4 regions of the Pseudomonas sp. F2 genome follow, and region 1 is predicted to be linked to each of the others. Evidence: predicted binding sites of a transcription regulator. Region 1 holds the regulator's gene; each other region holds the start of a gene.
What was found. The regulator FliA, encoded in region 1, starts transcription of late flagellar genes. The targets are predictions, from matches to a motif close to CTAAAGTTTNNNNNNNNNNNGCCGNTAA.
Positions count from the first base shown of each region.

Region 2: the regulator FliA is predicted to act here: its motif matches at 2,752-2,779, upstream of AC193Q_RS14210 (flagellar protein MotY).
Region 3: the regulator FliA is predicted to act here: its motif matches at 1,969-1,996, upstream of AC193Q_RS19325 (methyl-accepting chemotaxis protein).
Region 4: the regulator FliA is predicted to act here: its motif matches at 3,993-4,020, upstream of AC193Q_RS03740 (methyl-accepting chemotaxis protein).

Region 1 covers NZ_CM169904.1:161,984-169,183, forward strand. The annotation lists gene AC193Q_RS00705 (Ig-like domain-containing protein) at 1-77, shown strand, start outside; gene flhA (flagellar biosynthesis protein FlhA) at 479-2,608, shown strand; gene flhF (flagellar biosynthesis GTPase FlhF) at 2,620-3,960, shown strand; gene fleN (flagellar synthesis regulator FleN) at 4,074-4,904, shown strand; gene fliA (RNA polymerase sigma factor FliA) at 4,901-5,641, shown strand; gene AC193Q_RS00730 (chemotaxis response regulator CheY) at 5,809-6,180, shown strand; gene AC193Q_RS00735 (protein phosphatase CheZ) at 6,199-6,987, shown strand; gene AC193Q_RS00740 (chemotaxis protein CheA) at 7,042-7,200, shown strand, end outside.
Region 2 covers NZ_CM169904.1:3,172,729-3,179,928, reverse strand. The annotation lists gene AC193Q_RS14225 (peroxiredoxin) at 288-890, shown strand; gene rnt (ribonuclease T) at 965-1,642, opposite strand; gene pyrC (dihydroorotase) at 1,639-2,685, opposite strand; gene AC193Q_RS14210 (flagellar protein MotY) at 2,846-3,754, shown strand; gene AC193Q_RS14205 (argininosuccinate synthase) at 3,884-5,101, shown strand; gene AC193Q_RS14200 (hypothetical protein) at 5,251-5,955, opposite strand; gene AC193Q_RS14195 (response regulator transcription factor) at 6,452-7,078, shown strand; gene AC193Q_RS14190 (PA3496 family putative envelope integrity protein) at 7,166-7,200, opposite strand, start outside.
Region 3 covers NZ_CM169904.1:4,272,905-4,280,104, reverse strand. The annotation lists gene AC193Q_RS19335 (NorM family multidrug efflux MATE transporter) at 1-844, opposite strand, end outside; gene AC193Q_RS19330 (LysR substrate-binding domain-containing protein) at 998-1,918, shown strand; gene AC193Q_RS19325 (methyl-accepting chemotaxis protein) at 2,108-4,084, shown strand; gene AC193Q_RS19320 (aldose 1-epimerase family protein) at 4,304-5,518, shown strand; gene AC193Q_RS19315 (YifB family Mg chelatase-like AAA ATPase) at 5,515-7,008, opposite strand.
Region 4 covers NZ_CM169904.1:855,589-862,788, forward strand. The annotation lists gene AC193Q_RS03720 (DNA alkylation repair protein) at 1-1,044, opposite strand, end outside; gene AC193Q_RS03725 (glutathione S-transferase) at 1,047-1,652, opposite strand; gene AC193Q_RS03730 (MurR/RpiR family transcriptional regulator) at 1,714-2,622, opposite strand; gene AC193Q_RS03735 (TraR/DksA family transcriptional regulator) at 3,161-3,565, shown strand; gene AC193Q_RS03740 (methyl-accepting chemotaxis protein) at 4,172-5,395, shown strand; gene AC193Q_RS03745 (hypothetical protein) at 5,508-5,708, shown strand; gene AC193Q_RS03750 (DUF2789 family protein) at 5,715-5,951, opposite strand; gene AC193Q_RS03755 (hypothetical protein) at 5,998-6,273, opposite strand; gene AC193Q_RS03760 (hypothetical protein) at 6,673-7,143, shown strand; gene AC193Q_RS03765 (hypothetical protein) at 7,152-7,200, shown strand, end outside.

The DNA of each region.
Region 1 (7,200 bases):
GGAGAATGGGCAGTCGCAACGTGCTTTTATCCGATGGGGCGACTCGCTCTCGGGTAATGGGGTATTTCCCGACGTAGTCAGTCAGGCATGTGTCATTTTCATGAGCCTGAGGAAATCGTGACATTTGGCTGTCCTGAGCAAGAGTATGTCGAGGAAGGAGGTAGGCCGTCCGTAAGGGGACGGGCTATCTGGTGGGCCGCGACTTGCTTCTTGGTGAAATTAAGCCAGAGCAAATTTTGATTGCCTGATAAATTCGTCAGTGCGCGGTTTTTCTGATTTTTGTTCACCTGCGCTAATGGTGATAGCCGTCCTGCGTCTGTTTTGCGGTCGGCTCCAGGGCGCCCGGCTTCAGGCAAGACAATTCCCCGAAACAAACTTCAATTTCAATCCCCGGCAAAAGTTGGAAGGCTTCTTGCAATAGCCGCCGTGCGCCTGCTTCGGGCGTCAAAAGTTTGCTTTAAAGGAACGGGGAAAACCGGTGGATCGCTCTCAGTTATTCAACACTGCTCGCTCGAATGTTGCCGACCTCAGTCGAGGCAATCTGGGCGTGCCGTTGTTGCTGCTGGTCATGCTGGCCATGATGATGCTGCCGGTGCCGCCGTTCCTGCTGGACGTGTTCTTCACCTTCAACATCGCCTTGTCGATCGTGGTGCTGCTGGTCTGTGTGTACGCGCTGCGGCCGCTGGATTTCGCGGTGTTCCCGACGATTCTGCTGGTGGCGACGCTGTTGCGGCTGGCGTTGAACGTGGCCTCGACGCGGGTGGTGATGCTCCACGGGCAGGACGGCCACGCCGCCGCCGGTAAGGTGATCCAGGCCTTCGGTGAAGTGGTGATCGGTGGTAACTACGTGGTCGGTATCGTGGTGTTCGCGATCCTGATGATCATCAACTTCGTCGTGGTGACCAAGGGTGCCGGGCGGATTTCCGAGGTGAGCGCGCGTTTCACCCTCGATGCGATGCCCGGCAAGCAAATGGCGATCGACGCCGACCTCAACGCCGGTTTGATCGATCAGAACCAGGCCAAGGCGCGCCGTCAGGAAGTCGCGCAAGAGGCGGAGTTCTACGGTTCGATGGACGGTGCCAGCAAGTTCGTGCGGGGTGACGCCATTGCCGGCTTGCTGATCCTGTTCATCAACCTCATCGGTGGCATGGCGGTCGGTATCTTCCAGCACAACATGAACTTCGCTGACGCCGGCAAGGTGTACGCCTTGCTGACCATCGGTGACGGTTTGGTGGCGCAATTGCCATCACTGTTGTTATCGACAGCGGCAGCGATCATGGTGACCCGTGCTTCCGGTTCGGAAGACATGGGCAAGCAGATCAACCGGCAGATGTTCGCCTCGCCCAAAGCCCTGGCGGTGGCGGCAGGTCTGATGGCGGTCATGGGCCTTGTTCCGGGCATGCCGCATTTCTCGTTTCTGAGCATGGCCGCACTGGCCGCCGGTGGCGCGTACCTGTTCTGGAAAAAGCAGAACGTCGCCAAAGTGCAGGCGCTGCAGGAAGTTCAGCGTCAGCAGGAACTGCTGCCGTCGCCGGCCCGCGCCATGGAGACCAAGGAGCTGGGCTGGGATGACGTGACGCCGATCGACATGATCGGCCTGGAAGTCGGCTATCGCCTGATCCCGCTGGTGGATCGCAATCAGGGCGGGCAGTTGCTGGCGCGGATCAAGGGCGTGCGCAAGAAGCTCTCGCAGGACCTGGGCTTCCTGATGCCGACCGTGCACATCCGTGACAACCTCGATCTGGCGCCGAGTGCCTATCGCCTGACCCTGATGGGCGTGATCCTGGCCGAAGCCGAGATCTACCCGGATCGAGAACTGGCGATCAACCCGGGGCAGGTCTACGGCACGCTCAACGGCATTACCGCCAAAGATCCGGCTTTCGGCCTGGAGGCGGTGTGGATCGAAGTCAGCCAGCGCGCGCAGGCGCAATCGCTCGGTTACACCGTGGTCGACGCCAGTACCGTGGTCGCGACGCACTTGAACCAGATTCTGTACAAACATTCCAGTGAGCTGATCGGCCACGAAGAAGTGCAGCAACTCATGCAATTGCTGGCCAAAAGCTCGCCGAAACTGGCTGAAGAGCTGGTGCCGGGTGTGGTGTCGCTGTCGCAATTGCTCAAAGTGCTGCAGGCATTGCTGGCCGAACACGTGCCGGTACGCGACATCCGCAGCATTGCCGAAGCCATCGCCAACAACGCCGCCAAGAGTCAAGATACCGCCGCTTTGGTGGCCGCCGTACGCGTCGGCGTATCCCGCGCCATCGTCCAAAGCATTGTAGGCACTGACTCCGAGCTGCCTGTGATCACCTTGGAACCAAGGTTGGAACAAATATTGCTCAATAGTCTGCAGAAGGCAGGACAAGGCTCGGAAGAGGGCGTTCTGCTGGAGCCAAGCATGGCCGAGAAGCTGCAGCGTTCGCTCATCGAAGCGGCGCAGCGCCAGGAAATGCAAGGTCAACCGGTGATCCTGTTGGTAGCAGGCCCGATCCGCGCGATGCTCTCGCGTTTCGGTCGCCTCGCCGTCCCGGGGCTGCACGTGCTGGCCTACCAGGAAATTCCGGACAACAAGCAAGTGACCATCGTTGCGACAGTAGGGCCCAACGGCTGAGGTAGTGGTTTATGCAAGTTAAGCGTTTTTTCGCCGCCGATATGCGTCAGGCCATGAAGCTGGTTCGTGATGAGCTGGGCGCTGATGCCGCCATCATTGGCAACCGCCGCATTGCCGGCGGTGTCGAGCTGACGGCGGCGCTGGATTACAAGTTGTCGGCGCTGGCGCCGCGGGTTCCGAACATGGAACTCGAGGACGAACTGCGCAAGACCCAGTCGCGCATCGTCACCGCTCAGGCCGAACTGAGCCTGCGTGGCGAAGCCGATGGCAATAGCAATCGCCAGATCTTTGCCGGGCTGCCGTTGACGGCCGGCCTGCCACTGACCGCTGCCGAGCCGTTGAGCGAACCGACCTACGCCGCCCCGGCGCGTCCGGCGCCGGCACCTGCACCGGCATCGGCGGGTGTCGATCCGCGTGCGCTGGATTCGATGCGTTTCGAATTGAACAGTCTGCGTGAGCTGATGGAAGTACAGCTCGGCACCCTGGCCTGGAACCAGCTGCAAGGCAGCCGTCCGGCACAGGCCAATCTGTATCGCCGCCTGCAGCGCATCGGTCTGTCCGGGCCGTTGTCGCGCGACCTGCTGGCGATGATCACTGACATCGAAGAGCCGCGTCAGGCCTGGCGCATGTTGCTCGCGCACCTGGCGCGGATGATTGCCGTACCGGAAGTCGAGCCGCTGGAAGAGGGCGGGGTGATTGCCATGGTCGGCCCGGCCGGCATGGGCAAGACCACCACCCTGGCCAAACTGGCTGCGCGCTACGTGCTCAAGTACGGCGCGCAGAATGTCGCGCTGGTCAGCATGGACAGCTTCCGCATCGGTGCGCAGGAACAACTCAAGACCCTGGGGCGGATTCTCAACGTGCCGGTGACCCACGTCGACCCGGGCCAGTCGCTGGTGCAGGCGCTGGATCCATTGCTGCGCAAGCGCGTGGTGCTGATCGATACCGCCGGCCTGCAGGCCAGCGATCCGGCGCTGCGCATGCAGCTGGAAAGTCTGGCCGGGCGTGGCATCCGTTCAAAAAATTACCTGGTGCTGGCAACCACCAGCCAGAAACAGGTTCTAACCGCCGCTTATCACAGTTACAAGCGTTGCGGGCTTGCCGGCTGCATCCTGACTAAACTGGATGAGACGGCCAGCCTTGGCGAAGTGTTGAGCCTGGCGATCAGTCATGAACTGCCGGTCGCGTACCTGACCGATGGCCCACGGATTCCGGATGATCTGCATCTGCCGCGCCGTCATCAGCTGGTCAGCCGCGCCGTCAGCGTGCAAATGCAGGAAGAACCCAGCGAAGAAGCCATGGCTGACATGTTCGCTGATATCTACCACAGCCCGACCAAGCAGGTTGGCTGAGGTAATGAACAGTTTTTGTACCTACATCGATGGTCTGCCATGCATTGTTCCGGTTGTGAACGCGCAGCCAGTAATGTGGCCTCCGTCTATGCAAGACAAGGTAAAGAAATAACATGGGCAGCATGCATCCCGTACAGGTGATCGCGGTGACCGGCGGCAAAGGTGGCGTCGGCAAGACTAACGTGTCAGTGAACTTGTCTCTGGCGCTGGCAGAGCTTGGCCGTCGGGTCATGCTGCTGGACGCCGACCTGGGGCTGGCGAACGTCGACGTTCTGCTGGGGCTGACCCCCAAACGCACGCTGGCCGATGTCATCGAAGGCCGCTGCGAACTGCGCGACGTGCTGTTGCAGGGCCCCGGCGGGATCCGCATCGTGCCGGCCGCTTCCGGCACCCAAAGCATGGTGCACCTGAGCCCGGCGCAACATGCCGGTCTGATTCAGGCGTTCAGCGACATCGGCGACAATCTCGATGTACTGGTGATCGACACCGCTGCGGGCATTGGTGACTCGGTAGTCAGTTTCGTGCGCGCGGCGCAGGAAGTGTTGCTGGTGGTCTGCGACGAGCCGACCTCGATCACCGACGCCTACGCGCTGATCAAACTGCTCAATCGCGACTACGGCATGAACCGCTTCCGCGTCCTCGCCAACATGGCGCAGAGCCCGCAGGAAGGGCGCAACCTGTTCGCCAAGTTGACCAAGGTCACGGATCGCTTTCTCGACGTCGCCTTACAATACGTCGGCGCGGTGCCGTACGACGAAAGCGTGCGCAAGGCCGTGCAGAAGCAGCGAGCAGTCTATGAAGCCTTTCCGCGTTCCAAGTGCGCGCTGGCGTTCAAGGCGATCGCGCAGAAGGTCGATACCTGGCCGCTGCCTGCCAACCCGCGTGGGCACCTTGAGTTTTTCGTCGAGCGCCTCGTGCAGCAAACGGCAGGGCCTGTGTTATGACCGCCAGCGGTATGAACTACTACAAGAAATCGGCACGTGACGCGCAGTACGAGTTGATCGAGCGTTACGCGCCACTGGTCAAGCGCATTGCCTATCACTTGCTGGCGCGCTTGCCGGCGAGTGTGCAGGTCGAAGACCTGATTCAGGCCGGGATGATCGGCCTGCTCGAAGTCTCGACCAAATATGACGCCAGCAAAGGCGCCAGTTTCGAAACGTACGCGGGCATCCGGATCCGCGGCGCGATGCTCGATGAAGTGCGCAAAGGGGATTGGGCACCGCGCTCGGTTCACCGCAATACCCGTATGGTCAGCGATGCCATTCGCTCAATTGAAGCTAAAACCGGCCGTGACGCTAAAGATCACGAGGTTGCGGCCGAACTCCAATTGAGTCTCGACGATTACTACGGGATTTTGAATGACACGCTGGGCAGCCGGCTGTTCAGTTTCGACGACCTGCTGCAGGACGGCGAACACGAAGGGCTGCACGAGGATGGCGCCAGTGCTCATCTTGAGCCGTCACGCGATCTGGAAGATGAACGCTTCCAGGCTGCGCTGGCGGACGCGATTGCCAATTTGCCGGAGCGTGAGCGACTGGTGTTGGCGCTGTACTACGACGAAGAACTGAACCTCAAGGAAATCGGTGAAGTCCTTGGCGTCAGTGAATCGCGGGTCAGCCAGTTACACAGCCAGTGCGCGGCCCGCTTGCGGGGGCGTTTGGGGGAGTGGCGAGCGCGCTGAAGGCAGTGTGGGGACACTGCGAACGAGGCTGGTGCGGTGATGAACAGCACCGGTCTTGCTCTGTTGTGCTCCAGACAGTCATCGAGTGCTTTGCCGGATTGATTGAAATGGCGCGTCCAGGTGCTGGGCGCGTTTAAGACTGCTTGGAGGTCGAATTGGACAAGAACATGAAAATCCTCATCGTTGATGACTTCTCAACGATGCGGCGGATCATCAAGAACCTGCTGCGTGATCTGGGGTTCACCAACACCGTCGAGGCCGACGATGGCACCACTGCCATTCCGGTGCTCAACAGCGGAAGCATCGACTTTCTGGTAACGGACTGGAACATGCCGGGCATGACCGGTATCGACCTGCTGCGCCACGTGCGTGCCGATGAAAAACTCAAGCACCTGCCCGTGCTGATGGTGACTGCCGAAGCCAAGCGCGAGCAGATCATCGAAGCGGCCCAGGCCGGCGTCAACGGCTACGTGGTCAAACCTTTCACGGCTCAGGCGCTGAAAGAAAAAATCGAGAAGATTTTCGAACGCATCGGCTGATGAACGCGCGGGGGAGCTATGGAGCATAACGAATCTTCACAGGGCGATTTCGAATCGACCCTGAAAAAACACGCGGTCGAACTGGTCGAGAGCCTTGAAAAAGGCAGGTTCGGCGACGCTGTGCAACTGATCCATGAGCTCAATCAGACCCGTGACCGTGGCCTGTATCAGGAAGTGGGCAAGCTCACACGCGAACTGCACAGTGCGATCGTCAACTTCCAGATCGATCCGCACATGCCGCAGGCCGAGGAAGTGTCGCAAATCACCGACGCCACCGAACGCCTGGGCTATGTGGTCAAGCTGACCGAAGCCGCGGCCAACCGCACCATGGATCTGGTGGAAAGCGCGACCCCGGTGGTCAATGGCCTGGCTGAAGAAGCCCAGGCGCTGAGCACCGATTGGGGCCGCTTCATGCGTCGTGAAGTCGGGGCTGAAGAGTTCCGCGAACTGGCGCGCCGGGTCGACGGTTTTCTGTCACGCAGCAGCACGGACAACCGTGCGGTGTCGAGCAACCTGAACGACATCCTGCTGGCTCAGGATTACCAGGACCTCACCGGTCAAGTGATCAAGCGTGTGACCCAGCTGGTCACCGAAGTCGAAAGCAATTTGCTCAAACTCGTCCTCATGGCCAGTCAGGTTGACCGCTTTGCGGGCATCGAACACGACCGTGCCGCGATGCTTGCAGAAAAAGATCCACAAAAACATCTCTCGCAGGGTGAAGGTCCGCAGATTCATGCCGATAAACGAGAAGACGTTGTGTCCGGTCAGGACGATGTGGACGATTTGTTATCCAGCCTCGGATTCTAGAGTTTTGGAATTTTAGGTTTTTTGGGTTTTTAGACCTGTAGGAGCACCCCATTAATGAGCTTCGGCGCCGATGAAGAGATCCTTCAGGATTTCCTGGTTGAGGCCGGCGAGATTCTTGAGCAACTGTCCGAGCAACTGGTCGAGCTGGAAAGCCGCCCGGATGACGCAGATCTGCTCAACGCAATTTTTCGCGGTTTCCACACTGTAAAAGGG
Region 2 (7,200 bases), 3.0 Mb from region 1:
CAATTGCGATGGATCTTAATGTTAACGAGAATGATTGTCAAAGTGCTTTCTGAATGGTTTTCGATCGAAAGGCGGGTGACTGACGAACGGTGATTAATGGCGAATTGCCTGGCCCCGAAAATGCGGGTCCGTTACCTGCATTGGGCAAAAAACCGTTAAGGACAGGCGAAAAACGCAGTGTATGATGGTCAGCCCTTGCGAAGAGGGTTCGTGTCACAGGGCTGTCGCCTGAGGGTGGCAGGCTGGCCCGGACCCTGAACTTCAAAGTTATTCACCAGGAGATATCCATGAGCGTACTCGTAGGCAAACAAGCCCCTGACTTCACCGTCCCGGCCGTACTCGGCAATGGCGAGATCGTTGACAGCTTCACCCTGTCCTCGGCCATCAAAGGCAAATACGGCCTGGTGTTCTTCTACCCGCTGGACTTCACCTTCGTCTGCCCGTCCGAGCTGATCGCTCTGGACAACCGCATGGCTGACTTCAAGGCGCGCAATGTGGAAGTGGTCGCCGTGTCGATCGACTCGCACTTCACCCACAACGCCTGGCGCAACACTCCGGTCAACAACGGCGGCATCGGCCAGGTGAAATACACCATGGCTGCCGACATGAAGCACGAAATCGCCAAGGCCTACGACGTTGAATCCGAAGGCGGCGTGGCTTTCCGTGGCGCGTTCCTGATCGACGACAAGGGTGTCGTCCGTTCGCAGATCATCAACGACCTGCCGCTGGGTCGTAACATGGAAGAGCTGATCCGTCTGGTCGACGCTCTGCAATTCCACGAAGAGCACGGCGAAGTTTGCCCTGCCAACTGGAAGAAAGGCGACAAAGGCATGAACGCTTCGCCAGAAGGCGTCGCGGCTTACCTGACCGAGAACGCTGCTGCCCTGTAAGGCGCAACGTCGAGGTACAAAAAAACCGGCCCAAGTGGCCGGTTTTTTCATGCGTAGGAAATACCCGACGAGGATCAGTCGTCGAAGTCTTCCCAGCCGCCCATCTGCTTCCAGCGGTTGACGATGCCGCAGAACAGCTCGGCGGTCTTCTCGGTGTCGTAACGCGCCGAATGCGCTTCACGGCCATCGAAGTCGATGTCGGCGGCCTGACAGGCTTTCGCCAGAACGGTTTGCCCGTAAGCCAGGCCGGCCAGCGTCGCGGTGTCGAAGCTGGAGAACGGATGGAACGGGTTGCGCTTCATGTCCAGACGCGCCACGGCGGCATTCAGGAAGCCCAGATCAAAACTGCTGTTGTGGCCGACCAGGATCGCCCGTTTGCAGCCGTTGGCTTTCAGTGCCTTGCGCACGCCACGGAAGATGTCGGTCAGCGCGGTTTCTTCGCTGACCGCCATGCGCAGCGGGTGATCGAGCTTGATCCCGGTGAACTCCAGCGCGGCTGCTTCAATGTTCGCGCCTTCGAATGGCTCGACGCGGAAGAAGTAGGTGTGGTCCGGGTAAACGAAACCCTTTTCGTCCATGGCGATGGTGGTCGCAGCAATCTCCAGCAGAGCGTCGGTGGCCGAGTTGAAGCCACCGGTCTCTACGTCGACGACAACCGGCAGGTAGCCGCGAAAACGCGCTGCCATTGGATGACGGGAACCGCCGCCGCCACCTTGACCGTCCAGTTCGTCGTCGAAATGGTCTTCACTCACGCGTGTTCCTCCAGCAGGCGCCAGCGCAGTTTTTCACCGGCGCGCAGCGGGATAACGTTCAGCTCGCCGAATGGCAGGCTGGTCGGGGCGGTCCATTCTTCGCGAACCAGGGTGATGCGATCGGTGTTGGCCGGCAGACCGTAGAAGCGCGGGCCGTTGAGGCTGGCAAACGCTTCGAGCTTGTCCAGCGCATTACGCTGTTCGAACGCTTCGGCATACAGCTCGATGGCGGCGTACGCGGTGTAGCAGCCGGCGCAGCCGCAGGCAGCTTCCTTGGCGTGCTGGGCGTGCGGCGCCGAATCGGTGCCGAGGAAGAACTTCGCGCTGCCGCTGGTGGCGGCGTCGAGCAGGGCTTCCTGATGGGTATTGCGCTTGAGGATCGGCAGGCAGTAGAAGTGCGGCCGGATCCCGCCCACCAGCATGTGGTTGCGGTTGTACAGCAGGTGATGCACGGTGATGGTCGCGCCAACGTTGGCCGAGGCTTCGTTGACAAACTGCACGGCGTCGCCGGTGGTGATGTGTTCGAACACCACTTTGAGCGTCGGGAAACGCTCGACCACACGGCGCATGTGTTCATCGATGAAAATCTTTTCGCGGTCGAAGACATCGACATCGCCACGGGTGACTTCGCCGTGGATCAGCAGCGGCATGCCGACTTCGGCCATGGCTTCCAGCGCCGGGAAGATCTTGTCGATGCTGGTCACTCCGGAATCGGAGTTGGTGGTGGCGCCAGCCGGATACAGCTTGGCAGCGTGCACGAAACCGCTGGCCTTGGCCTCACGAATTTCTTCGGGCTGGGTGCGGTCGGTGAGGTACAGCACCATCAGCGGTTCGAAACGACTGCCGGCCGGGCGGGCAGCGAGAATCCGCTGGCGATAGCCATCGGCTTCAGCGGCGTTGCGCACCGGTGGTACCAGGTTGGGCATGATGATGGCGCGGCCAAAGGTGCGCGCCACATCGGCAACGGTATTGGTCAACACGGCACCATCGCGAAGATGAATGTGCCAGTCGTCGGGACGCAGCAGGGTCAGGCGGTCGGACATGAGGGGATTCCAGGCGGGTCAAACTGAGGGGAATGCTACCGGAAAAGACTCTTGCAGGCACTCGCTATCAAGTTTTGCCGGAACCTTCCGATAGCCCGTAGGTATGCCGTAAACATAGTGTGAATCGGTCTTTGTGTGACAGAAGCCAATGGAGCCTCCCGTGCGCCAGCGATATTTAGCCTTGCTCAGTGTGTTTGCCAGCCTCCCCGCGATGGCGCTCACCTACCAGACGCGTCTGGAGAACATTGAGTGGACGGTCGAGGGCGACAAGTTCGAGTGCCGTCTGACCCAGCCGATCACCGATTTCGGCTCGGGCCAGTTCGTGCGCAAGGCCGGCGAGCAGGCGATCTTTCGTCTCAATGCCTACAACGCCATGCTCGGCGGCGGTTCGGCGACGTTGCTCGCGGCGGCCGCGCCCTGGCAGCCGGGGCGTAACGACATCAATCTGGGCAGCGTCAGGATCGGCACCGGCAACGTGCTGTTCAACAGTTCGCAATCCCAGGCCGGCGGACTGATCAGCGGTTTGCTCGACGGTCGCAGTCCGGTGGTGCGTCGTGCGTCCGGCGATGGCCGGGTTTCTGAAGTGCGTCTGTTGCCGGTGAAGTTCAGCAAGGCGTTCAACGAATACCAGACCTGCGTGGCGAAGCTGCTGCCGCAGAATTTCGATCAGGTCAAACACTCGCAGATAGGCTTTCCTGGCGAAGGCACCGATCTGGATGCCGACGCCAAGGCCAGGCTGCAGGTGATGCTCGAGTTCATGAAGGCCGACCCGACGGTCAATCACATCGAACTGGATGGCTATTCCGACAACAGCGGTAATCGCCTCACCAATCGTGAACTGTCACGCCGGCGCGCGCTGGCGGTGGTCGACTTCTTCAAGGCCAACGGCATCGCCGAATCGCAGATCACCGTGCGCTTCCATGGCGAGCAGTACCCGCTGGTGCCGAACAACAATGCGGCTAACCGGGCGAAGAATCGCCGGGTCAGCGTGAAGCTTGCACGAGTGGCGCCGACCACCGCGCCAGCGCCGCAAGCCAGCACACCCGCCAATGCTGCGGCGACTTCCTGACCCGCCGGTCATCGTCGCGCTCTCGACAGATTCTGTCGCTTTGTCGTCTTAAGCTGTCGCGCCTCTGTAAATTATCGGATTTGAGCGGTAGACTCCTCGGCTTTCCGTAGAACCCCGTGGAGTGATGGCATGGCGGACGTAAACAAGGTCGTTCTGGCGTATTCCGGCGGCCTGGACACTTCGGTGATCCTCAAGTGGCTGCAGGATACTTATAACTGTGAAGTGGTGACTTTCACCGCCGACCTGGGTCAGGGCGAAGAGGTCGAGCCGGCTCGCGCCAAGGCTCAGGCCATGGGCGTCAAAGAAATCTACATTGACGACCTGCGCGAAGAATTCGTGCGTGACTTCGTGTTCCCGATGTTCCGCGCCAACACCGTTTACGAAGGCGAGTACCTGCTGGGTACTTCCATCGCACGTCCGCTGATTGCCAAGCGCCTGATCGAAATCGCCAACGAAACTGGCGCCGACGCCATTTCCCATGGCGCCACCGGCAAGGGCAACGACCAGGTGCGTTTCGAACTGGGTGCCTACGCCCTCAAGCCAGGCGTGAAAGTGATCGCGCCATGGCGTGAGTGGGACCTGCTGTCGCGCGAGAAGCTGATGGACTACGCCGAGAAGCACGCGATCCCGATCGAGCGTCACGGCAAGAAGAAGTCCCCGTACTCGATGGACGCCAACCTGCTGCACATCTCCTACGAAGGCGGCGTGCTGGAAGACACCTGGACCGAGCACGAAGAAGACATGTGGCGCTGGACCGTCTCCCCGGAGAAGGCTCCCGACACCCCGCAATACCTGGAACTGACCTACCGCAACGGCGACATCGTTGCCCTCGACGGCGTCGAAATGACCCCGGCCACCGTATTGGCGACACTGAACAAGATCGGTGGTGCTCACGGCATCGGCCGTCTCGACATCGTGGAAAACCGCTATGTCGGCATGAAGTCCCGTGGTTGCTACGAAACCCCGGGCGGCACGATCATGCTGCGTGCACATCGCGCCATCGAATCGATCACTCTGGACCGCGAAGTCGCTCACCTCAAAGACGAGCTGATGCCGAAATACGCCAGCCTGATCTACACCGGTTACTGGTGGAGCCCGGAGCGTCTGATGCTGCAACAGATGATCGACGCTTCGCAGGTCAATGTGAACGGTGTGGTTCGTCTGAAGCTGTACAAAGGCAACGTGATCGTTACCGGCCGCAAGTCCGACGATTCGCTGTTCGACGCCAATATCGCGACCTTCGAAGAAGACGGCGGCGCATACAACCAGGCCGATGCGGCGGGCTTCATCAAGCTCAACGCGCTGCGCATGCGCATTGCAGCCAACAAGGGCCGCAAGCTGTTTTAAGTCACGCAGGCCTGTATGAAAAATGGCGGCTTGTCTCTGGACAAAGCCGCCATTTTTTTGTGCTCGTCTGGCGCTCTCCTGGATTGTCTGTCGCTACGGCCCATTCCGGGGTTTTCTTGAATACCCATTTCAGGCATCTGCCTTGCGTTTCATAGTTCTCTCAGAACCGTAGTGCTTTGCGTACTCACGTTATAGGCGACAAAGAGTTTCGCGCCGCCGCTTTTCTTCGACTGTCTGATAAGGCTGAGCGTCCTTTGCTTGAGCAAAACTTCGGATACGGGATCGGTCAAAAACAGCACTGCCTTGGTTGATTGCTTGCTCAGGCGCGGAAAGTGTTCGACCAGAATATTGAACGCCTGTGAATTGTTCATCGGACGTACATCTATGGCACGCAACGTGCCCACGGGTTTAGGGAACTGAATGTTGTGTTCAATCCACGGTTCCTCCGGGCAGGCTATTTCAGCAGACCGATGGGAGTGCGTCTGGTCAGTACCTTGTTTTGGTAGCGTTCGTTCTGGCTTATTCGAATTTGATTTCTTGCCGCTTGCAATTGAAGTGTCTGTCGGAGACAAATCAGGGGTGCTCTCGGTGGTCTTGAGTTCCTCAAAGGTTTTTAGAAAGCTGTCATCTTTCTCGAAATCCGAGGGGGCGTACAGAGAGCGGTAGTTGAAGTTCAGTGTTAGAAAAAACAGCAGCAACAAGTAAAACGGGAAGCTGATCAGAAACCAGACATAGACCTCCCTTTCGTTGTTATCTAAAAAAGGCAAGGAAATGGCGGCTGATGATTCGGAAATAAATGCAAATATCGCAATTATAGTCATGGGGTTGGTTATCTTTTTTCTGACTTTTATCATGGGAAGTGCTCATTAAATGTGTGTTTCCGATAGGTGGAGTGGTTGGCTGTGGGTTGAAGTTTATGCTTGAGGCTATTTTTATATTAAAGAAAATCAATTGGGTAGAAGTATCTTGTTTCAGACATTGATTGTTAAAGTGCTCTGAATGGTTTGTATGTTGTTTTTTACAATTGGTCATCTGCCAAGTGCCGATGGCGGGCGAGTCAAAGGTACTCATCGAACAGGAATATTCTGTCTGCATTCGATGAGCAACTTGCTCTTAAAGCGAGTGCGCAAGGGCTTCAGGGCGTAGTATTTTTCACGTCGGTGCAGGGGGTGGAAAAACAGTCGTGTCATGGAAATAGTGCGTCAGTGGGTTTTTTTGTAGGAATAGTCTTTATTTGTTGTAGGGAATGTCTTTCGCTGGGAGTGCGATGGAACTCTCTTGTGCCATGTCGGAAGTGACTGGGCTATTGTGCGTGCTCTAAAAATTCGAACAGCGAAACTGGACTTGCCCATGAATAAAGTGCTGATCGTGGATGATCATCCCGTCATTCGTCTTGCTGTGCGTATGCTGATGGAACGTCATGGCTACGAAGTCATTGCAGAAACGGATAACGGTGTAGATGCTTTGCAACTTGCGCGTGAACAGATGCCGGACATCGTTATCCTGGATATTGGAATACCGAAGCTCGATGGTCTTGAAGTTATTGCGCGCCTGAACTCGACACCGATGCCCCTGAAAGTATTGGTGTTGACTTCCCAGGCCCCAGGGCATTTTTCAATGCGCTGCATGCAATCGGGGGCGGCAGGGTATGTCTGTAAACAGCAGGATCTGACGGAGCTGCTCAGTGCGATCAAAGCCGTACTGTCCGGATACAGTTATTTTCCCAATCAGGCCCTGCATACCGTACGTACCAGCCTCGGTAATGCCAGCGAGGCCGATATGGTAGACCGCCTGTCAGGGCGGGAAATGATGGTGTTGCAGCAGTTGGCGCGGGGTAAAACGAACAAGGAAATCGCCGATGGCATGTTTCTCAGCAACAAGACGGTCAGCACTTACAAGACCCGCCTGCTATTGAAACTCAATGCCCGGTCGTTGGTGGATCTGATTGAACTGGCGCAACGCAACGGGCTTGTCTGATGTTCCTGAAGCCCGGGGCAGCGTGGGCCGCGCCATGTCAGATGCTGCAGAAAGTAAAAAGCCTCCGGTCAGGGAGGCTTTCAGGTGTCAGAGATCAAAATCGTAATCGGCCAATTGCTTTT
Region 3 (7,200 bases), 2.0 Mb from region 1:
TCTGCAGGGCAATCTGGTGTGCGCCCAGTTGCGTGCTGCCCATGGTACCCATGCACAGCGCGGCGAAGGCGAACAAACCGACCTCCACGGCATAGGTGCCGCCAATCGGCAGGCCGAGTCGCCACAGTTCTTTCAGATACTGACGATTTGGCCGCGACAGGCCGGCGCGCAACGGGTAAGCGTCGTAGGCCGGGTGCCGACGGATGTGCCAGGCCAGCGCCAGCGCCATGCAGTTGGCAACGATTGCCGTGACCAGGCCGATGCCGGTCAGCCCCAGTTTCGGCAGGCCGAACAGGCCGGTGATCAGCGCGTAATTGAGCAGGAAGTTGGCCACAGTGCCGCCCAGGCTGATGACCATTACCGGCGTCGCCCGGCCGATCGCACTGGTAAAGCCGCGCAGGGCCATGAAGCTCAGATAGCCGGGCAGGGCAAAGGGCAGGGCGATGAGGAATTGCCCGGCGGCATGGACATTGGTTTCGGTTTGGCCGAACAGCAGTAACACCGGTTTCAGATTCCACAGCAGCAGACCGGCGCCCAGCGCCATCAGCCATGCCAGCCATAATCCGGCCTGAGTCAGGCGGGCCGCGCCGATGATGTCGCCGGCGCCCTGCCGGATCGCCACCAGGGTGCCGACCGCTGCGATCACGCCGATGCAGAAAATCGACACGAACGAATAACTTGCCGCGCCCAGTCCGCCACCGGCCAGCGCTTCGGGACTCAGGCGCGCCATCATCAGCGTGTCGGTCAGCACCATCAGCATGTGCGCCAACTGTGAAGCAATCAACGGCCCCGCCAGCCGCAGGATGGCCCAGAGTTCGGTACGCACAGGATGCTGCATGGTCATCACCACCCATTTATCAAAGGGAACACGAGACCGTCGATTCTCGGCGCTTGGCAGGGTTTGCACAAAAGGATAAAAAGGATGGGTGGCATGATTAAAACTCATCATGAGAACACCCCGTCGGGTTGACCGGATGCCGCTAGAGGAGCTTTGTGTATGTCCCGTCGTCTTCCACCCTTGTATGCCCTGCGCGCATTCGAAGCGGCGGCGCGGCACAGCTCGTTCACTCGGGCGGCCGAGGAGTTGTCGATCACCCAGAGTGCCGTCAGCCGGCACATCAAGACGCTGGAAGAGCATTTCGCCTGCAAGCTGTTTCACCGCAGCGGACGCAACCTGCAACTGACGGAATCGGCGCGGATGTTGTTGCCCGGCATTCGCGAGGGCTTTGCAGCCCTTGAGCGCGCCTGCAACACCTTGCGCGCCGAGGACGACATCCTGCGCATGAAAGCGCCATCGACCCTGACCATGCGCTGGCTGCTGGCGCGACTCAGTCGTTTCCGCCATCTGCAACCGGGTAACGAAGTGCAATTGACCAGTGCGTGGATGGACGTGGATTCGGTGGATTTCAACAATGAGCCATTCGATTGCGCGGTACTGCTCAGTGACGGGCACTTCCCGCCGGACTGGGAGGCCAGCCTGCTGTTTACCGAAGAACTGATCCCGGTCGGCGCGCCGAACCTGCTGAACGATCAACCCTGGGACGTGGCGCGGCTGGCCTCCACCGAGTTGCTGCACCCGACCCCGGACCGGCGTGACTGGCGCAGTTGGCTGGAGCATATGGGGCTGTCCGATCAGGTCTCGCTCAAGGGTGGGCAGGTGTTCGATACCCTCGAACTGGGCATGATCGCTGCCGCCCGTGGCTATGGGGTATCGATGGGGGATCTGCTGATGGTCGCCGAGGATGTGGCGCAGGGCCGCTTGAGCCTGCCGTGGCCGACTGCCGTCGCCAGTGGCCTGAATTACTACCTGGTATGGCCGAAAACCCGTCCGGGAGGTGAACGTTTGCGCCGTCTCAGTGATTTTCTGCAAGGCGAAGTGCGCGCCATGGTGCTGCCGCAGGTCAAGCGCTTGAGCTGAAACGTTAGAGCCGCCACAATGCCGGCCTTGCGCCATAACCCCGCTATTTACTCAAGTATTCGGTTTAACCGCCGAAAATGAGCATGTGGGACCGTCGTGCCGGTCTCCACGATTCCACCCCCATTATTAGAATTTTCCGAGCAGGTGCTGCGATCAAGGAGGATCCGGTGGCTCGGCCAGGAGCTGTTCATGTCTCAACCTCGCGCTCGGATCGCTTCGCAGCTGGGCCTCGCGCTCGCTGTGATATTGGCGATCGTCATCAGCGGCAGTACGGTATTCGCCCTGCGTTCGCTGGATTCCGCCAATCTCGCCACCCGTGAAGAACACCTCGCCAGTGAGGCGAGGCTGCTGGCTGACCAGTTGAGCACCTTCCACGGCACGCTGCGCGAGAGCACGCAGCGCCTGAGCGGGTTGTTTGAGAAGCGTTTCAGCGCGGGCCTGAGCATTCACCCGGATGAACCGGTGAACGTCGCCGGCACCCAGACCCCGGGCCTGCACCTGGGCAGTGAAGTGCTGAACAACAACTTCAAGGAAGTCGACGAGTTCAAGCAGATGACCGCTGGTGTCGCCACGCTGTTCGTGCGCAGCGGCGAAGATTTCGTGCGCGTCAGCACCTCGCTGACCAAACAGGACGGCACGCGCGCCATCGGCACTTTGCTCGATCATGCGCACCCCGCCTATGCCAGGTTGATGGCGGGGCAGGGCTACGTCGGCCGTGCCTTGTTGTTCGATCGTTCCTACATGACCCAATACACCCCGGTGCGCGACAGCAGCGGCAAGGTGATTGCGGTGTTGTTCGTTGGTTTTGACTACACCGATGCGCAGAACGCCCAGTTTGCCAATCTCAAGCGTTTCCGCATCGGCCAGACTGGTTCGTTGGCGCTGCTGGATGAGCAGAATAAATGGCTGGTGGCGCCGGCCGGCGTGCAAGCGCTGGATCAGGCCGTTCCGGTGATCAAGGGGCTGGCGGCGAAACCGGGCAAGGGTGAGTTCTGGAGCGACACCTCTGAAGACTTTTACAGCATTGCTGTTCCGTTCGAGGGCGGGCCTTGGTCGGTGGTGGCGAGCATGCCGAAAACCGAGATCCGCGCGGTGACCTGGAGTGTCGGTACGCAACTGGCTATCGGCAGTCTGCTGGCGATGTTGTTGGCGGTCGGTTCGGTGGTCTGGCTGCTGCGCAGCAAACTGGCGCCATTGAGCGATCTGGTACGTCAGGCCGAAGCCTTGGGCGCCGGTGATCTGAGCGTGCGCCTGAACGTGTCGAGCAATGACGAGATCGGCCAGCTGTCCCGCGCGTTCAACCAGATGAGCCAGGCGCTGTCGACCATGGTCGAGCACATCCGCCGCGCCTCGCAAGAGGTCAACAGCCGCGCCCAGGCGCTGTCCGGTTTGTCCGGCGGTGCGTACGAAGGTATGGAACAACAATCGGGTGAAATCACCAGCATGGCCGGCGCGGTGGAAGAGTTCAGCGCCACTTCGCTGAACATTGCCGACAACATGGGCGCGACTCAGCGTCTGGCGCAGGAAAATGCCCAGCAAACGCAGATCGGTCGCAGCTCGATGGAAGAAGCTTCGTCCTCGCTGGAGCAAATCGCTGGCGCGCTGAACACCACGGCGTCCGTGATCAACACGCTGGGTCAACGCTCTCAGGAAATTGGCGGCATCGTCAGTGTGATCACTTCGATTGCCGAACAGACCAACCTGCTGGCGCTCAACGCGGCGATTGAAGCGGCGCGGGCCGGTGAACAGGGCCGTGGTTTTGCCGTGGTGGCTGATGAAGTGCGTAACCTGGCGTCGCGCACCCGTCAGGCGACCGATGAAATTTCCGGGATGATCCACAGCATCCAGCAGGAAACCGGCAACGCCATCAGCACCATGGAACAGGGCAATGTGCTGATGCAGGAAGGCCTGTCGCGCAACGCCAATGTGGCTTCGGCGCTGGCGCGGATCGATGAACAGAGCCGTTCGGCAGGGCAGCAGTTTGCGGCGATTACCACGGCGACGCAGGAGCAGAGCAGCACGGCGACGCTGCTCAGCAGCAATCTGCAGAGTATTGCGCTGGCCAACAGCGAGCAGCGTGAAGTGGTTTCCAACCTCGCGGTCACCGCCAAAGAGCTTGAAAAGCTGGCGGCGGATCTGCGTTCCGAGGTTGATCGCTTCCGTTGATTCGGCCTTGATATAGCTTTCGCGAGCAGGCTCGCTCCCACAGTTTCCGGGGTCGCTCATAAATCGTTTGAGCACCCGAATACTCTGTGGGAGCGAGCCTGCTCGCGAATGCAACGCCGCCGATCCATGGCAAATCACTCTATATGTCTCTCATCTTTTCTTGCTGAAACGTTTCCGCAGCGCTATAAAAATGGCACAACTCCAATAAAGGCTGCTGCCATGACCCCGCTCAAACTCGCCGTTGCACTCGGCGTACTCTCTGCTGCTTCCCACGCCATGGCCTGGGATTACGTACTCCTCGATACCAACAAACCCGCGCAAAACTGGACAATCACCAGTGAGCAGCTCGGGGTGAAAACCGACAAGGCTTTCTCCGTGAGTCTGCGAACCTTGCACGGCGGACGACAGGAAGGTGTCAGCATCGTCGATATCGATAACGGCATTATGAAACTCTCGGTGGTGCCAACCCGTGGCATGAATGTCCTGCAGGCCTCCGTCGGTAATGTACGCATGGGTTGGGATTCGCCGGTCAAGGACGTGGTCAACCCGGCCTTCATCGAACTCAATGGGCGCGGAGGTCTGGGCTGGCTGGAAGGCTTCAATGAACTGGTGACCCGCTGCGGTTACGAATGGGTCGGCCATCCCGGCATGGACAATGGCGAGTTGCTGACCCTGCACGGCCGCGCTGCCAATATCCCGGCCAGCAGCGTCACGCTGCACATTGATGAAAAACCGCCCTACGCCATCAGCCTGCGCGGCGAACTGAAAGAGCAGGCGTTCAAGAAAGTCGACTTTTCGGTGATGACCGAGCTTGTCACTGAGCCCGGCAGCACCCGTTTTGCCCTTAACGATACGCTGACCAATAACGGCGATTATCCGAAGGAATACCAGGCGCTGTACCACAGCAATTTCAGCACGCCATTCCTCGAGCAGGGCGCGCGGTTCGCAGCACCGGTGAAACAGGTCTCGCCCTTCAACGACAAGGCCAAAGCCGAGTTGGCGGACTGGCAGACCTATCGCGGGCCGACCAAGGACTATGACGAAACCGTCTACAACGTCATACCTTACGCCGACGCCAAAGGCGAAACCTTGACCGTGCTGCATGACAAGGCTGGCAGCCTCGGTGTCTCCGTCGGCTTCAATACCCGGCAGCTGCCGGTATTTTCTCTGTGGAAAAACACCGACACCCAAGGGCAGGGCTATGTCACGGGCCTTGAGCCGGGAACCAGTTTTTCCTACAACCGCCGCTATCAGCGTCCGCTGAACCTGGTACCGACCATTGCGCCAAAGGCCAGCCAACAGTTTCAGATCAGCTACAGCCTGCTGGCAGACAAAAGCGCTGTGGATAACGCATTGAAGCGCGTGACCGAGATTCAGGCCGGGCGCGAAACCGAAGTACGGCAGGCGCCGCTGGTGGATTTGACCGAGCATTAAGGCATTGCCGGGCGGTATTGCAGCGCCTCCGCCAAGTGCTCACGCTTGATCGCATCCACTTGCTCAAGGTCCGCCAGTGTGCGCGCAACCTTGAGCAAGCGATGTGCCGAACGCAGTGAGAGTGTCAGCCGTTCACAGGCTGACTCGAGCCATTTCTCATCGGCTGTGGATAACTGGCAGTGCCGCTTGAGCTCCGGTAGATCAAGAAAGGCGTTGGCACAACACTGGCGCTTTTGCTGGCGTTCTCGTGCCTCGGCCACCACGGCTGCCGCACTGGCACTGTCCTCGCCCGGTTTGACCAATGGATTCAACGCCGTTGCCTCCCGCGCCACCGTCAGGTGCAGATCGATCCGATCCAGCAACGGCCCCGAGAGCTTGTTACGGTAGCGCTGCACCATGTCTGGTGTACACGAACACTTGCCGCTCGGTTCGCCCAGATATCCACAAGGGCAGGGGTTCATCGCTGCTACCAACTGAAAGCGCGCGGGGAATCGCACGCGATCCTTGGCTCTGGCGATCACGATATATCCGGATTCCAGAGGTTCGCGCAGTACCTCCAACACCTTGCGATCAAATTCCGGAAGCTCGTCGAGAAACAGCACGCCGTGGTGGGCGAGGGTGATTTCGCCGGGTTGTGGTTTCGAGCTGCCACCGACCAGCGCCGGCCCCGATGCAGAATGGTGCGGTTGACGGAATGGACGCTGCGGCCAATGAGTCAGCGGCACGCCGCTGGCGACCGATTGAATCGCCGCCACTTCCAGCGCTTCGGATTCGGACAGGGGCGGCAGCAGGCCTGGCAGGCGACTCGCCAGCAACGTTTTGCCAGTGCCCGGTGGCCCGCTGAACAACAGGTTGTGCGCGCCTGCCGCGGCAATCAGCAGCGCCCGTTTGGCGGCCATCTGCCCTTGCACTTCGTTGAGGTCGGGATAAGGTTTCGCCGCGTGGATCAGCCCGTCCGAGACATAAGGCTCGACCGGAGTATGTCCGTTGAAATGCGCCACGGCTTCCAGCAGATGATCCACCGCAAACACTTTCAGGCCAGAAGCCAGACAGGCCTCCTCGGCATTCGCCCGCGGCACCACCAGGGCCCGCCCGGCCTTGCGCGCCGCCAGCGCCGCTGGCAACACCCCGCGCACCGGCCGCACCGCGCCGGACAGCGCCAGTTCACCGAGGCATTCCACCTCATCCAGCGTGAGACACGGCACCTGCACACTTGCCGACAGAATCCCCAAGGCAATCGCCAGATCGAACCGCCCGCCGTCCTTGGGCAAATCCGCCGGCGCCAGATTCAGGGTGATCCGCCGCGCCGGAAACTGCAGCCCGGAATTGATGATCGCGCTGCGCACCCGATCCTTGCTCTCCTTCACCGCCGCCTCGGGCAGGCCGACCATGGTCAGCGACGGCAGGCCGTTGGCCAGATGAACTTCGACGGTAACGGCAGGTGCATCCACGCCTATCTGGGCGCGACTGTGGACGATGGACAGGGACATGGTCGTTCCTTGAGCTGAATCGGGGGCCGCTTCCTGCGGGTTTTTGAAGGGTAGTCGGGGAAAGGGGAGCTGGCGCGCGCGAACTTTCACTGGATGTTGCGGGAGGAGGTCAACCAATTTCGAGGCGAAAAAAAACCGCCTTGAGTAGACGGTTTTCAGTTTGCAGGCTTCGGTGAGGCCAAGGCCTGCGTA
Region 4 (7,200 bases), 690 kb from region 1:
CCCATGCCGCCCCACAAAATGCCTCCGCGTCGTAAAATCCCGAATCACCTGCCGCCTCGCCACAACCACTTCCCCAAACCCCGCCAACTCCACCGTCTTCAACTTGAAAACCTTCCCCGAAACCCCGCCATTCGCCTTCACATAGTCAATCGCATAATCAATCACCAACCGCTGTTCATGCGCCACCGTCGACTTCACCGTAAACGACAACGTAATCGCCTCACCCAACCTCACCACCGCCGGCTCAACCCGCACATCCAGCAACTCAACCTCAGCCTTGGCCCCCGCACCAATCACCGTCAGCGCGCGCAAATCTCCCTGTTTGATCAAACTGCGCAACGCATGCTTGGCAATCCACGCCGTGTGTTTGTTTTCCAGTGGCCAGCCTTCAATCGTGTCCAGCACCCATTCCGGATGCTCTTTGGTCACGTCATTCAGATGGTTCGCCACGGACTTGCGTACGTACAGACTCTCGTCGGCCTTTAACCGATCGAGGATGCCGGCGGTCAGTTGCGGATTGGCTTGCACGGCTTCCAGGCGGAATGACCAGGGCAGGCGGGGGCGGGTGCCTTCGCTGGCGAGGCGGCGGACGTGGTGGTTTTGGTCTTGGGTCCAGTCGTGCATGAGTTCCAGCGAGCGTTCGAGGTCGCTACGCAGGAAGTGGCGGATGGCGAATTCCGAGGAGCCGAAGGTGGTGAAGTATTTCAGTGCCTGCATGGAGGTATCGAAGGCGTGGCTGCCGTAGCTGGCGACGTAGTGCGGCAGGCACATGCTGACGAATCCGCTGTTGAGGCGGGGGGCGAGTTCGCGCAGGACTTCGAGGGAATCTTCGTAGTCCAGCGGCAGCACGGCGTGCAGGCTTTCGCTGACGCGGGCCATGCGTTGCATCACCGACAATTCCGCCAGCCCTTGGTTGGCGTGCTTGAGAAACGCCTTGGCCTTGAACGCCGGGTACACGGCGCTCATTTCGCAGGCGATGTGTTGCAGGCGTTCGGCGTTGAAGATTTCCTTTAACGCCGGGGCGGCGGTGTCGGTGGCGCTCATGGTCAGGTCATCGGGGTGCTGACGAACGCTTCGAGGGTTTCGGCGTACGCGGTGTATTGGGCGATGTGCGGGTAGCGGCGAGCGTCGATCTGGTCGGGGACGACGAGGCCGGTGAAGCTCCAGGCGACGGCGAGGCTGATGCCGGCCTGGGTCAGGGTGCCGTCGGTGGGCAGGCCGGTTTTTTCCAGTTCCTGTTCGAGGACGGTGAAGGCGGCGGCAAGTTGGCCTTCGACGCGTTCGACCCACGGTTGGTATTGAATGTCGGCCGGGCGCAGGTTGCGTTCGTAATAGAGCTGCACGGCTTTTTCGCAGGCGGCGAGGCTGAGGCCGATCAGGCGCAGGGCGTGGGCGCGTTGTTTGAGGTCGCTCGGCAGCAGGCTTTTGCCGCTGGCGGCTTCGAGGTAGTCGAGGATGAGGGTGGAGTCCATCAGGACCACGCCGTCATCGAGGATCAGCGTGGGTGCCTTGACCACCGGATTGATCTGCTGGAATTGCTCGAAGTGGCGGAACACCGAGACCGATTCATGTTCGAGGTCGATGCCGAGGCGTTTGGCGGAGATCGCCACGCGGCGCACGTAGGGGGAGTCCAGCATGCCGATCAGTTTCATGACGCGTTCCTTCAAGTCGAACCGGTGGGAAGGCATAACCTAGCCGAGCCTGAGGCAAATGTCAGTCGTCAAAACCGGCCTGCTCGTGAATCTCATCCACATTCAATTCCAGCCGATACGCCACCGCCACGAACAACGCCTGACACAAACACAACGTCGCACTCAGGGAACGAAAGGCCAATGCGCTGCCCTCATTCACCAGCAGCAGGCTGTTGGCGTTTTTAGCCAAGGGCGAGAGGTGGCTGTCGGTGAGGATCAGGGTGTTGGCCTGTTGCTGGCGGGCGTAGCGCAGGCAGTGTTGGGTTTCCTTGGCGTACGGGGTGAAGCTGATGGCGATCACCAAATCACCGCTACGCACGCTGCGCATCTGCTCGCGATAACTGCCGCCCAGCCCGGAAACCAGGTGAATGCGCTTGTGAGTGTGTTGCAAGTTGTAAACGAGGTAGTCGGCGACGGCGAAGGAGCGACGCACGCCGACCACATAGATGTTGTCGGCGTTGACGATCAGGTCGACGGCTTTCTCGAATGCGACGTCGTCGAGTTCGCGGCCCAGGCGTTCGATGCCGGAGCGGGTGGCGTCGATGCATTCGCGGGCGAGGTCGCCGTCGCTGGCTTGTTGCGACTGGTTGGCGATCATGCTGCGGATGCGTTGCTGGTAGTTGTGCACCGGCGAGGCTTTGTGGGTGTAGGCGGCGCGGAACAGCGCCTGCATTTCGCTGAAGCCACTGAAGCCGAAGCGCTGCGAGAAACGCACGATGGCGGACGGATGCACCTCGCATTCGCGGGCGATGTCGCTGATGCGATCGACCATGATCCGCTCGCTTTGCTGACTCATGTAGCTGGCGATGCGTTTGAGTTGGCGCGGCAGGGTGTCGTATTCGTCGGTGATCAGTTGCAGCAGACGCTCGGCATTGATCGGGGGGCTGGCGAGGGCAGGCTCGTCGTTGGCCGGCAGATCGGGGCGGGGCATAAGTCTTCCTTCAGGCTGATCAAATCACACTGTGGCGAGGGAGCTCGCTCCCGCTGGACTGCGCAGCAGGCCCAAAGTTGGGGGCCGCTTCGCGACCCAGCGGGAGCAAGCTCCCTCGCCACAGTTATTTACGGTGTGCCTGATGATAGGCGGGGTGCGGGGAGTTGGCAGGGGAGATTTCCGGCGTCTGCGCAGCTGAAACGATGCACTGCGCGGGCGGCATGGCTGAAAAAATGCGACCAACTGCCGCTCGGTTAGCCGTTTGTCTTCTATATACAGCCGTTGGACTGAATTTCTTGCTATAAACGCACTCCGATGACCGCCATGACGCCTGTGTCAGAGCTGTTTACAGGGCTTGTCGGACAAATTCCCGGTATTTACAGTTGCTGAGGCCTCAAACGGGCCTTAGACTGCCGCCCCTTCGTAAATTGAGTGCCGGGTGGCGTTTGCAATAAACGATGCCTTTTCGTCGACCGGACACGGTTCGCCGGAACGCTCCCTATTTCGCCTTAATGCACGTTTTTTTATAGAGATATCAATGACAAAGGACAAGTTGCTGGCCATGCCGGCAGATGACTACATGAATGCCGAGCAACACGCTTTCTTCACTGAGCTGTTGCAGAACATGAAAGTCGAAACCCATGAGCGCATTGAGCAAAACCGTATCGCCATCGAAAGCCTGGACACTCCGGCCGACCCGGCGGACGCGGCTTCGGTTGAAGAAGAGCGCACCTGGCTGGTGAACGCGATCGATCGCGACCAGCGCATGCTGCCGCAACTGGAACAAGCCCTTGAGCGCATCAAGGAAGACAGTTTTGGCTGGTGCGACGACAGCGGCGAGGCCATCGGCCTGAAACGCCTGCTGATCAGCCCGACCACCAAATACTGCATCGAAGCTCAAGAGCGTCACGAGCAGATCGACAAGCACCAGCGTCAGGCCTGATTCCATGGTTGCCCCCTGAATCGGGGGCGCCTGCAAAAGATCGCAGCCTTCGGCAGCTCCTACACGAGCTGACGGGGCTGCGATCTTTGCTTTTACTCGTCTGCGATATCTTGCGCACCGTTCCATTGACCTGCTGCAGGCTCCACGACTAACGGACCATGGATAATGGCGTTCTAGTGGCGTTTAATGCAGTCACAACAATGAGAACATGCGTGGGGTGTTGAAATGACGAGAGATGGATCTCTGGTTGGGGCTTTGCCCGCACCAGTGCTGTTGCCGAAAAACCGCTGGATCGCTCCGACCCTGCAAAGCATCGCCCTGATGCTGTTGCTTGCCGGCATGACGCTGGGTGGAGGCTCGCTGTACATCGGCCTGCCGCTGGCGGTGCTGATTGTCTGGCTGCCGCGCCTGCGCTCGCGGGCCATCCCCGATGTTGCGCCTGTCGATGCCGGTAACGCGATTTCCGAACTCACTCGTGACCTTTCCTACACCACCAGTCATAACGCGCTGTCAGCCGCCGGTGTGGCGTTTTCCGTCAAGCAACTGGCGAGCAAACTGGAATCGCAACTCGACGCGGCGGCGCAGATTGTCAGCAACGCCGAAGTGATGATCGCCACCGAACACGCCACCTCGCAGCTCAGCCGTGAAGCGCTGGACGCCGCCAGCGAAGCGCATCACAGCAGCGCGGCGGGGCGCACCGAACTGGTGGATTCGATTGCGCGCATGCATCAACTCAGTCAACGCGCCAACGCCAGCCGAGAGTTGATCGAAGCCCTGAGCCTGCGCAGCGATGACATTCAACGGGTGACGCTGGTGATTCAGTCCATCGCCAGCCAGACCAATCTGCTGGCCTTGAACGCGGCGATTGAAGCGGCGCGGGCCGGCGAGCATGGCCGGGGTTTTGCGGTGGTGGCGGATGAGGTGCGCGGTCTGGCGGCGCGCACGGCGTCGGCGACGGGCGAAGTCGGGGAGATGGTCGCCGACATCCAGCAGCGCACGGCGCAAGTGGTGGAGCAGATTCGCGAGCTGTCCAGCGATCTGCAGACCGGCGTCGAGCAGGTCGAGAACACCGGCCAGCATCTGGACAACATCGCCCGGTTGGCCGCCGGCGTGGAAGGTCAGGTCGGCGAAATCGCCCGGGGTGCGGAAACCAATCGCGAGCAGCTCGACAGCCTGTTCAAGGCCATCGAACAGATGCGCAGCGATCTGGCGATCAGCGATCAACAGACCCGGCGCCTGGCCGAGGCCGCCGTGCAGATGGAAGGCCAGGCGGAAACCATCAGCGAGCGCCTGGCCGAAGTTGGTCTGGATGACTATCACCAGCGCGTCTATGACCTGGCGCGTGAGGGCGCGAGTCAGATTGCTGCGCGGTTCGAAGCGGATGTCGAGCAGGGGCGGATCAGCCTTGAGGATTTGTTCGACCGTCAATATCAGCCGATTCCCGGGACGCAACCGCCGAAGTTTCAGACCCGTTTCGACCGTTACACCGATCAGGTGCTGCCGGCGATTCAGGAGCCGTTGCTGCCGCGTCATGAGGGGTTGGTGTTCGCCATCGCCTGCACGCAACAGGGCTATGTGCCGACGCACAACCTGGCATTCAGTCAGCCGTTGACCGGTGACGAGCAGGTCGACGCGGTGGGCAACCGCACCAAGCGCAAGTTCGCTGACCGCACCGGGATTCGCTGCGGCAGTCATCAGCAAGCGGTGCTACTGCAGACGTACACCCGCGATACCGGCGAGCTGATGCATGACCTGTCGGTACCGATCATGGTCAAGGGCCGGCATTGGGGCGGTCTGCGCCTGGGTTATAAACCGGAGAGTCCGCGCTGATCGATTGTTACCGCTCGCGCAATGAATCTGTGCACGGGCATTGCTGTTTCCTCCGCGACGAAGTCATTAACATGGCCGTTAGTTAGGTAGCTAATGAAGTCGAGAGGTCAGTATGTGCAGAGTCGATGTCGCGGTGATGATTGGCAGTGGTGTGCCCGCCGGATTGCGCGCGATGGGCCAGAGTGTCTGCTGGGTGGTGCTGCTCAACGGTGAGCGGCGCGGCACTGCGTTCGCCAGTCGCGACGAGGCGGAGGAGTGCAAGGCTGCCTGGCTCGCGCAACTGATGGCCGAGCCTGGCGACAGCCTGCACTGACATTTATTAACGTCCGTCGTGCAGGCGTACGTTCAACTCATCGACCAGCACCGCTTCTTCGCCGTCGGCGCGCAACCACTCTTTCAGAAGTTGCGCCTGTTGCGGCGTCCAGAACTCGGCATCAATCAACTTGGTGTTGGCGTCCAGCGGATGCGCTTCGATGAAATCGTCGATTGCCTCGTTTTCCGAAGGCAGGCCCAGTTGGTCGAACAAGGTTTTCAGATCATAGGCTGGCAGTTCCATCGTTTACTCCTTTTGCGTAGGCCGGAATGGCGCTGTCGCTCGCTCTTTATATGAGGCGGCCGTTGGACAAGAGTTCGATTCGTGATTCAAGCGAGCGGGCAAGAGCGCACGCTTCGTTATGATCTTCGCGGAAACCTCTTACACGACCGGTGGATGATTCTTTGATATGAAAGAACGCGTTGCCCGCCGGAACTACCTGAAATCGAGGTCTGTGATTGCCTGGTCCGTGTTCCGCCAGTTCAGCCAAATCGGTGCCTTGCAGTACGAATGGCGTATCGATACCCGGGTTGGAAGGCTGGGCAAAGTGAGTCAGAGTGCACATATGAAGTCCTTTTCATGAGATAGCCGACGGTTACAGGTCGGTTCGGGTAGTCGGAAGGAGCATCGCTGCTCTAGAATCGCCAGTGTCTGTTGGCGACAGGTGCCTATCTAAAGCAATTTTTTACCGGCGATATGTCGGAAAAGGGCTTTTTTTCGTCAGCTTTTTCCCTAAGGTTTGTAGTCCGTCTTCGTTGCGCTTCAATGAAGATTTTTCCTTCAAAGCCTGGCGAACGTCGAGGCAAGTTTCTCGCCTGACTTTCCAGTAGTCTTGCGAACTTGTGATGTATGGGCGCTCCGCTTGTTTCAGGTGTACTGAAGTCAATCGGTAACAGCATCGGCCTGGCCGTTTTTTTGCCGTGCGCGTTTTGCGCAGGTACTTTTCAGATGTGGGGATGTTTCCTTGGCAGTCAGTAATCTCGATATGCATGCTTTGTTCGTGTTGGGTGATTTGCGTGCAAAGCTGGTCAAGCTGTTTCAATCGCGTTTTGTTTACATCACCGAACAGAACGCCGAAGGTATTTACGTGGCCGAGATCGACACCGAAAGTGCATTGGTGGTCGATGACAAACCGGGGCTCAAGCTCAAGGTCGGCGATCATTTCAGCGCGGCCGTGCTGCCCAGCCGTGAAGGCGGCAAGATGGACATCCGCTTTCGTGAAATCAAACTGACGGTGTACGGCCTGGGCGATTACGCTTTTGTCGATACAGCGGAGGGTCACGCGATCCTGTTCAAGGAAGGCCACAGCGTGGTGACGGTGTTTGCCGCGCATCAGCAATTGCAGGAAGGCCTGACCAAAACCCTGAAAGCGGTCACCGGCAAAGCCGCGAAGTGGCGCAAGGGCGAGTTGGTCACGTTCAAGGCCAGCGAGTGACTGGCGATTTGAGTCGCGCTGACTTCCATTCCCGGCACCTCGAGCGAGCACGTGAAG